Regions from separate parts of the Vibrio toranzoniae genome, predicted to be linked through region 1. Evidence: predicted binding sites of a transcription regulator. Region 1 holds the regulator's gene; each other region holds the start of a gene.
What was found. Region 1 encodes MetJ, which represses methionine synthesis genes. Its sites were predicted from a motif close to TTAGACNTNTANANGTCTAA; they were not measured.
Positions count from the first base shown of each region.

Region 1 (3,285 bases):
TACGCGCACCTAGCGTACGAATGCCACGTAGAGTCATGTAGCTATCAAATGGTGTGCCGGTCGCACCAATACAGTTTCCCCACCATGCTAGTTCTTCAGCGTGCTCTTCTGTTTTTGTAACTATAACGCCACCAATAACGTCCGAGTGTCCGTTGATGTACTTAGTGGTAGAGTGAATAACAAAGTCAGCTCCCAGCTCTAAAGGCTTTTGGAATACAGGCGTCAAAAACGTGTTGTCGACAGCAACCATAGCGCCCACTTCTTTCGCTTTACGACAAGTTTCTGCAATATCAACCACGCGAACCAATGGATTCGATGGTGTTTCGATTAAGATCAACTTTGGCTTAAGCGCGATCGCCGCGTCCAGTGCCGATTGATCCGATTGATCAACAAACAGAACTTTGAAGTCACCTTTTAGCGAGCGTGTATTGAATAGACGATAAGTACCGCCGTAGCAGTCGTGTGGTGCGATAATAAGATCATCGCCGCCTAAGAAAGCAGAAACCCATAAGTTTAGCGCCGAGGTACCACAGTTGGTGACAACCGCGCCTTTGCCCGATTCAAGCTCAAACAGTGCCGTCTCTAATAAACCTCGATTGGGGTTACCTGAACGAGTGTAATCGTACTTTGGCACTTCACCAAAAGCGGGAAACCCATAATTAGTCGAAAGGTAAATAGGTGGGACAACGGCATGGTGTTGCGTGTCTGACTCGATACCAGTACGTACTGCAATTGTTGCTGGCTTCCGGCTGCTCATAGGTGCTTCCTTACAAGTTTTGCGTCTGAGAATCACAGCTGCTTGTCGGCATTTTTCGGCTGTGTTAGATATATGTAATTCACTTTACTTTCATAAACGTGAGACGTCAACACTTCTAGACGTCCGTATGTCTTTGCTTATGGCAGTAAATCCCGCTAAAATCACCACTATTAATTTATTCTAACAACTAAAGTGATGAAGGTACGCAATGGCCGACTGGAATGGTGAATACATAAGCCCATATGCTGAGCATGGAAAGAAAAGCGAACAAGTAAAGAAAATTACAGTTTCTATCCCTCTAAAAGTGTTAAAGGTTCTCACTGACGAGCGTACTCGCCGCCAGATTAATAACCTGCGCCATGCAACAAACAGTGAGCTACTGTGCGAAGCCTTTCTACATGCGTACACAGGCCAACCACTACCAACGGATGAAGATCTCCGTAAAGACCGTCCAGACGATATCCCTACTGAAGTAAAAAGGCTGATGACAGAGATGGGGATCGAATTCGAAGCGTTTGACGAATAATAAAAACAACTCAGTCACCGCCTTTACTACTGATTCGTTATAGCGGCCCCTATTCATAACATCACTCACTATACTGCTTGCGAGTGGGCTGTGAGTGATAGATATAAAAAAACCGACTCCTAATGAGTCGGTTTTTATTATTCTTGCCCATAGCGAAACCGCTACAGAGAATCCACCACAGCGGGCTATTACGCCATATAGTTAGCTGGCATATCAATACGCGCAACGCCAGATTCAACGGCCGCTTCCGCTACCGCTTTTGCTACTCGAGGAAGCAGACGCGGGTCCATTGGCTTAGGAATGATATAGCTCTTACCAAACTCCAGCGCCGTCTCACCTGCTGCCGCTAATACTTCAGCTGGCACTTCTTCTTTCGCCAGTTCACGAATAGCATGAACCGCCGCCAGTTTCATCTCATCATTAATTTCGCTCGCACGCACATCTAGCGCACCACGGAAAATGAATGGGAAACAAAGTACGTTGTTAACTTGGTTCGGGTAATCACTGCGGCCTGTACCCATAATAAGGTCTTTTCGAACTTCATGAGCAAGATCTGGTTTGATTTCTGGATCTGGGTTTGAACATGCAAACACAATCGGCTTATCAGCCATTAGTGTTAGTGCTTCAGCTGGTAGTAAGTTAGGGCCAGACACACCCAAGAATAGATCCGCATCTTCGATAACATCTTCAAGAGTACGTTTGTCAGTGTTGTTTGCGAATAGTTCTTTGTACTCATTAAGGTCATCACGACGAGTGTGGATTACCCCCTTACGGTCCAGCATGTAGATCTTCTCACGCTGGGCGCCACACTTAATCAGCAGTTCCATACAAGCAACCGCTGCTGCGCCTGCACCTAAACAAACGATCTTACATTCTTCTAGTTTCTTACCTTGAAGTTCAATTGCGTTCAGCATACCAGCTGCTGTTACAATCGCAGTACCGTGTTGGTCATCGTGGAATACTGGAACATCACAACGTTCAATCAGGCGACGTTCAATCTCAAAACAATCTGGTGCTTTGATGTCTTCTAGGTTAATACCACCGAATGTATCTGCGATATTGGCAACGGTATCTACAAACTCATCGATTGTGCGGTGTTTCACTTCAATATCAATAGAATCTAAACCTGCAAAGCGCTTAAACAGTAACGCTTTACCTTCCATTACCGGCTTAGAAGCAATAGGGCCAAGATTTCCAAGACCAAGAATCGCCGTACCGTTAGAGATAACTGCAACCATGTTGCCTTTACCCGTGTATTTATAAACGTTATCTACGTTTTGTGCGATTTCGCGAACAGGTTCAGCCACGCCAGGGCTGTATGCAAGTGCTAGATCTTCTGCAGAATCTGCAGGCTTTGTCAGTTCTACGGCAATTTTGCCTGGAATTGGGAACTCATGATAATCAAGAGCTTGCTGACGAAATTGTTCTTGAGGCGATAACTCTTGAGAGGATTGGTCTTGTCGGCTGTCTTCAGACATAGGTGTAGGTTCCTAGGTTATTATTATTTGGGGGTCTTGTTCATGTTAATGGATGTACTTCAAAGTTCCTAGGTAGTTAAAGCCTCTGTCTCATTAAAAAACGAGATTTAACTACTAATAAGACCAGTGAGCAGTGGAAATTACTATTGCCTGTTGAACTTTCAAGCGAATTTCTAAATAGAAGTAGCGGAACGACCGTTGTGGAAAATTCGGATCAACGACCTATCATTTGTATTAATTGCCTACCTATTGAATAACTAGATAGCAGAGCAGTATCCATCATTTACTCAAATTATAGGCAACAAAAAAGGACACCTAAGTGTCCTTTTTCATGTCTAAATAGCGAGAATTACTTCTTGCTAGAAAGAGCACCGAAACGCTTGTTAAAGCGATCTACACGGCCGCCTGTATCTACGATACGTTGCTTACCTGTGTAGAATGGGTGACATTTGTCACATACATCTAGGTGAATACCATCTTTACCTAGAGTAGAGTTGAATTCGAATGTGTTGCCGCAAGAACAA
Region 1 is NZ_AP025514.1:2,895,060-2,898,344, forward strand. Features, by position in the region: gene OCU50_RS13175 (O-succinylhomoserine (thiol)-lyase) at 1-757, opposite strand, end outside; gene metJ (met regulon transcriptional regulator MetJ) at 966-1,283, shown strand; gene OCU50_RS13185 (malic enzyme-like NAD(P)-binding protein) at 1,472-2,761, opposite strand; gene rpmE (50S ribosomal protein L31) at 3,111-3,285, opposite strand, start outside.

Region 2 (3,285 bases), 1.0 Mb from region 1:
GACGAAGCTCACCGGTTGATTTGTCGCTAGGATCAACGCCAATGAAGCCAACATCAGAGATCCCCTGATCCGATAGATGCGTTAACGCACTATTGATCACTTGTTGGTTATCATAGTTAATCGACGTTACGTTCTCGGTATCCAGAGCAATAACCACGGCTTTGTGTCCCCACGCTTCGATCGCTGGAATGTCACAGTCCGTAAAGCCAAACACAATGATGCCATCTACATTGCGACGCTTAAGAACCTGAAGATGCTCGTTGGCTTTGTCCCTATCAAGTTGGCTTTCCATGATCACCACGTCGTAATCCGCTCGATACAACTCAGTTAGCATAGTGCTAACGGCTTTGTTTTCAGAGGGAGAATCTAAACGAGAGATGATCACGCCGATGACTTTTTGACTGCCACCACGCATTGATTGCGCAGACTTTGAAGGCGTGTACCCAGATTCTTGAATTACTCTTTCCACCCTTTCACGGGTTTCAGGTTTCACTTTAGGATCATTGGTCAGGACGCGAGATACGGTTGACTTACCAACACCGGACAGCTTAGCAATATCGAGAATAGTGAGTTTTTTGCTCATAAAAAGTCTAACGTTAAAAGGAAGAGAAGAAAAAGTGAGGGTAGACACCCTCACTTAACTGTTTGTAAATCCTAGCAGTTCTTACTATGACTTACTTATTGCAATTTCGATACACAACACGACCAAGTTCGAGACGTGCATTGTCACCTTTAGTACGCAAAGTGATGCTGTTCATTACCTCTGCAGTACCATCGTCTAGGATGTATTTGGTTCCTGAACCTGCCGGTACTTGAGTCAGACGATATTCATTATCAGGCAAACGAAGTACCGCTTTTTCATTATCAAGGTAAGCGACGTCAAACGAAACATCCGACTCACATTGATAAGTCATGAATTGATTATTCGATGCTTCACTATCGGGGGCCGCTGACTTAGAGCACCCGACCAATGCTACCGTACATAGAGATGCTACCAACATAGCTTTCATACTTCGTTCCTCATCTTTATATGATCAATAACACTTAGTTTAGTCTCAAGTTAGAAAACCCTTATTGATAATTAAGTGCCTAGTCATAGGTAAATACCTTATGTGGCAAATAAACGCTTAGCCTTTTAAGAAAGCAGGTACGTCTTTAATGCTATCAAGTACTACGCTAGCTAGCGCTTCACCCTTTTCAGTAATGGGCTTACCGGTTCTCACCAATACTTTAGTGCCAACTCCTGCCGCCTCTGCTGCCATCATGTCTTCAGCTTTATCGCCGATCATGACTGAATTAGCCATATCAATTTTCAGAAAGTCACGAGCAGAAATGAACATGCCTGGCTTTGGTTTACGACATTCACAATCTTGTTTGTAATCCCCAATGCCGTGTTCAGCGTGGTGAGGACAGTAATAGATGCCATCGAGTTCGACACCATTATCAACAAAGTTCCAATCCATCCACTGCGTCAGAGAAAGAAAACGGTCTTCGCTAAACATGCCACGAGCAATGCCTGACTGGTTAGTCACTAGCACCAATAAATAGCCCATATCTTTAAACGCTTTAGCCGCTTCAAACACACCGTCGATGTATTCAAAGTCATGCTCATCATGTACGTAGCCGTGATCAACGTTAATCACACCATCACGATCTAAAAAAACAGCAGGTTTAGACAAAATTCAGTTCTCTATCAACGCTCTATTAATCATTAATTATTACACGCTTTATTTGCTTCATCACTATCTATTTATTTCTGCACTTGTTAAAAAACGGTTTCCAACTTAAATAACACCTCTTACGTTTAGCCGTCTAGACGTAAAAATATCTATTGACTTAGATCATAGAACACCATAGCATCGTCTGTAAATCGAGCGAGCTATCGACATATTATTCTGTTCTATCTGCACGGGTTTCTCTATGATTAAAGTGAATCAAGTCAATAAGGTTTTTTATCAAGGCACTAAAGAAATCAATGCCTTAATTGATATCAACCTCCACATACCTCAAGGTCAAATCTTCGGAGTCATCGGCTCTTCAGGTGCAGGTAAAAGCACCCTGATCCGTTGTGTAAACATGTTAGAAGCCCCGACTTCAGGTGAAGTGATTGTTGACGGTATCGACCTAACAAAACTCAGCAAATCTGAACTAAGCGAAGCGCGCCGTAACATAGGTATGATCTTCCAGCACTTCAACCTATTGTCTTCTCGTACCGTATTTAACAATGTAGCACTGCCTTTAGAGCTTGCTGGTAGAGATAAAGCGGCTATTGAAGCGAAAGTGAGTGAGTTACTTGATCTTGTTGGCCTTGCGGACAAACGTGATACTTATCCAGCGAATTTAAGTGGTGGTCAAAAGCAACGTGTCGCGATTGCTCGTGCATTAGCGTCAGACCCAAAAGTACTGCTTTGTGATGAAGCAACCAGTGCTCTGGATCCAGCAACCACTCAATCTATTCTTGAGCTGCTACGAAAAATCAACCGTAAGCTAAGCATCACGATTCTATTGATTACTCACGAAATGGATGTGGTTAAAAACATCTGTCACGAAGTCGCCATCATTGGTGGCGGCGAGCTTGTAGAAAAAGGGACTGTGGGTGACATATTCGCACACCCTAAAACAGAACTGGCGCATCAATTTATTCGTTCAACGCTGGATCTGACGATTCCTGAAGATTACCAAGCGCGACTGCAAGAGACTCGTGTAAACAGCAGCTATCCACTGGTACGCCTTGAGTTTACGGGCGCAACGGTTGATGCTCCGCTGATGACGCAGATTGCACGCAAATTTAATATCGATGTCAGTATATTAAGCTCTGATCTTGATTACGCCGGCGGTGTAAAGTTCGGCATGATGGTCGCTGAACTGTTCGGTAATGAAGCCGATGATAATGCTGCTATCCAATTCCTACGCGACAACAATGTAAAAGTAGAGGTGCTTGGTTATGTCCTTTAGTTTCAACGAGATTGCTGACTGGATCAGCCTGAACGGTAACCTTCTATTAGGCGCAACAGGCGAAACGCTGTACATGGTTGCTGTTGCTGGCATTGTGGGTTTTGCTGTCGGTATCCCATTAGGCGTGATTCTACACACGACTAAAAAAGGTGGTCTGTTAGAGAACACCAAAGTAAACAAGATTCTAGGCGCGATTGTGAACGTGGGTCGTTCAGTGCCTTTCTTAGTGCTGATGGTGGCGATTATCCCACTGACTAAGATGCTGATTGGTACCTTCATCGGTACAACCGCTGCAATTGTTCCACTGACGATTGGCGCTATCCCATTCGT
Region 2 is NZ_AP025514.1:729,336-732,620, reverse strand. Features, by position in the region: gene treR (trehalose operon repressor TreR) at 1-583, opposite strand, end outside; gene OCU50_RS03240 (MliC family protein) at 675-1,010, opposite strand; gene gmhB (D-glycero-beta-D-manno-heptose 1,7-bisphosphate 7-phosphatase) at 1,128-1,679, opposite strand; gene metN (methionine ABC transporter ATP-binding protein MetN) at 1,921-2,955, shown strand; gene OCU50_RS03225 (methionine ABC transporter permease) at 2,945-3,285, shown strand, end outside.
Region 2: a site for MetJ is predicted at 1,805-1,824, ahead of metN (methionine ABC transporter ATP-binding protein MetN). Genes of this name have one in related genera too.

Region 3 (3,285 bases), 1.4 Mb from region 1:
CTTAGATGTTAAAGATTGAGCATAAGTCGACCACTCGACCGTCATCGGTTTTTCACGCTCGATATCCGCCACCAAAATCGCAGGCTTCACGCAGCGCGAGCCATAGCTCTGCACCCAGCCAAACTTAGTGGTTTGAAAGCCTGCTAGATTTTCAGCAAAGTACTCCACCATGTCGTTACGTTCAGCTTCACCATGAACCAGTACATCCAAATCAAGTGCTTCTTGTCGTTTCACCGCATCCGCAATATGACCTTTCAACGCGGTGTTGTATTCCGCTTCACTCAGTTTGCCAGTGCGGTAAGCACTGCGCTGAACACGGATCTCACCGGTTTGTGGGAACGAACCTATAGTGGTGGTTGGTAACAACGGTAAACCAAGAACTTCAGATTGATGTGCGGCGCGCTCGGCATAAGGAGCACTTCGCTCCGTTAGGGTTTTGGTAATGGTGTTAATACGAGCCTGTACCTGCGGCTTGTTCACATGGGTCGCACTCTTGCGGGCAACAATCGGTTGACTGTAAGTCTCACACGCTAAAATGGCATTTTGATCGCCGTCTAGCGCCGCACCCAATAAGCTAACCTCTGTGACTTTCTGTTTAGCGAAAGCAAACCAACTCTTCACTTCTTCGCTGAGTGTATCCTCTAACTCAAGGTCAACCGGGCTGTGCAGCAATGAACATGAACTTGCGACCCAAAGCTTATCACCTAATTTCTCTTTCACAGGTTGCAGTTTCTCTAGCTGAGTAGCTAAGTCTGCTCGCCAAACATTGCGTCCGTTGATTGCACCCGCTGAAAACACCCAATCTTCAGGTAGCTTATCCACCACTTCATCGAGTTGCTGCGGTGCGGCAGCCAAGTCGATGTGTAAACCGTTAACTGGCAGCTCTACGATTTTATCTAACGTATCAGTCACCGAATCAAAGTAGGTGGTAAGTAATAACTTCACATCGCCTTGAATCACTTGATACGCCAACTTGAATGACTCTACCCATGGCTTTTCAAGTTCCAAAGAAAGGATTGGTTCATCGATTTGAACCCACTCAACGCCCAACTTAGCGAGTTTTGCCAGAATAGTTTGATAAGCAGTAAGCAGACGCGGAAGTAAGGTTAAACGGTCAAAATCTTCTTCTACTTCTTTGCCGAGGTATAAATACGACAATGGCCCGAGAAGGACAGGCTTAACCTTGTGCCCAGCTTGAATTGCTTCATTCACTTCATCAAACAGTTGTGGCCAGCTCACTTCAAACGAATCGTCCTTACTGAACTCGGGCACAATGTAGTGGTAGTTAGTATTGAACCACTTGGTCATGTCAGATGCCGCAGCACCACCTTTGGCGCTTTCTGAACCATGTTTCCCGCCGCAACAAGTTGGCTGCTTTTGAGATTGTATTTGTGTTTGAGATTGCCCGCGACCAACGCGGAACAAGGTATCTAAGTCTGGGAAGGCTTTTTCATCTTCTAATCCACCAGCGTGACGTTTTGGCACATGACCTAACAGCAAAGTCGTTGTTAAAACATGGTCGTACCATGCAAAGTCACCCGCAGTTGCAAAGCTTAGATTCGCGTCGGCTTGTACATTCCAGTTACGATTTCTCAGTTCGCTGCCGAGCTGCTTAAGTTCTGATTGGTCAATCTCGCCACGCCAGTACTTCTCTAGTGTGAATTTCAGTTCGCGTTTTTCACCGATGCGTGGGTAGCCAAGAATATGCGTTGTCGTAGTCATGAACCTGTTCCTTATTCAATAATTTTTAATATCCTGTCAGACTGCTTAGTTCGTAATTCAACCCCTCACCAAGGCGTCTGGATGGCTAAACTATCGCCCTAATCTGCACGATGAACAACGTCCAAATATTCATCTTGTTTATTAATAATTTTCATCTTGATTAACCTAAAAGTGAAAAATACAAATCCATCTGGACATCTAGACGTTTACAAAAATTCAAAAACATCGTAGGGTGATTATTAAGAAATATTGAATTGGCTTAGGGAATATGAGGAATACTCATGATAGAGCTTAAACACCTTCGAACATTGACCACCTTGAGAGACAGCGGCTCGCTTACAGCCACTGCAACTTCTCTTCATCTGACTCAGTCGGCGCTTTCTCATCAATTGAAAGACCTTGAGGCTCGTATTGGCGGTCAGCTTTTCCTGCGTAAAACTAGGCCCGTAAAATTCACCTCTGAGGGTGAGATCTTGCTTAAGCTCGCCGATGAGATACAACCAAGAATTGCTAAAGCAGAGAACGAACTCGCAAGCCTAAAAGAGGATGTGAATGGTCGTTTGCACATGGCGATCGAGTGTCACTCATGCTTCCAATGGTTAATGCCCGCTTTGAAGGAATACCAAGTTGCTTGGCCAAGCGTAACGCTCGATTTTTCATCAGGCTTTGGTTTTGAACCTCTACCCGCATTAATGGCCGGTGAATTAGACTTGGTGATCACCTCAGACATTCAACCGCGTTCAGAGGTTCACTATGAGCCACTTTTCGATTTCGAGATGCGTTTGATCACGGCTATTAATTCACCTTTAGCAGAGAAGCCAAGCATCGACCCACAAGATCTTAGTAATGTGACAATGCTTTCCTATCCCGTTCAAAAGCAACGTCTCGATGTAGTGAAACACTTTTTGCAACCGGCAGGTGTAGAGCCGAAGAAATGGAAACAGGCAGATAACACATTAATGTTGGTGCAAATGGTATCTGCTGGTCTAGGGGTCGCAGCCTTACCAAACTGGGCGATCAGTGAATTTTCAAGACAAGGTTTAATCGCTAGTAAACCATTGGGCGACGGCTTATCGCGACGACTGTTTGCTGCGGTAAGAAACTCAGAAAAAGACAAACGCTATCTACAAGCTTTCTTTAGCACAGCAAGACAGCAAAGTAAGAGTCACCTTGATGGTATTGAAGTCGTTTAAGATCCATACATGATGATGTGATTCAAGCCAGCACTATAAGGAAGAAACAAAAAAAGTCACAGATTCGTTCTGTGACTTTTAAATGGTGTCGATTCATGAGCTAATTTATGACTTATCTCGAATAAGACTTAAACTGGTTAGTCAGTGGATCGTATTGATAGCCAAGCATATCCAACTTACCCACAACACTTTCTGTATCCATTTCATACATACTGATCAGCTCTTCAAAACTGTCACACTCTAAACGAAGTTTCTCATTCACAATTCCCAGCAAAATAATGCTATCCAGACTTTTGACGTTGCTTAAATCCATCCCGTACTCCTTACGAACATACCGACTAAAGTTAAGTTTAGAACGCTTACCAAGGTC
Region 3 is NZ_AP025514.1:1,169,898-1,173,182, reverse strand. Features, by position in the region: gene metE (5-methyltetrahydropteroyltriglutamate--homocysteine S-methyltransferase) at 1-1,722, opposite strand, end outside; gene OCU50_RS05200 (LysR substrate-binding domain-containing protein) at 2,004-2,915, shown strand; gene OCU50_RS05195 (DUF4250 domain-containing protein) at 3,028-3,228, opposite strand.
Region 3: a site for MetJ is predicted at 1,913-1,932, ahead of metE (5-methyltetrahydropteroyltriglutamate--homocysteine S-methyltransferase). Genes of this name have one in related genera too.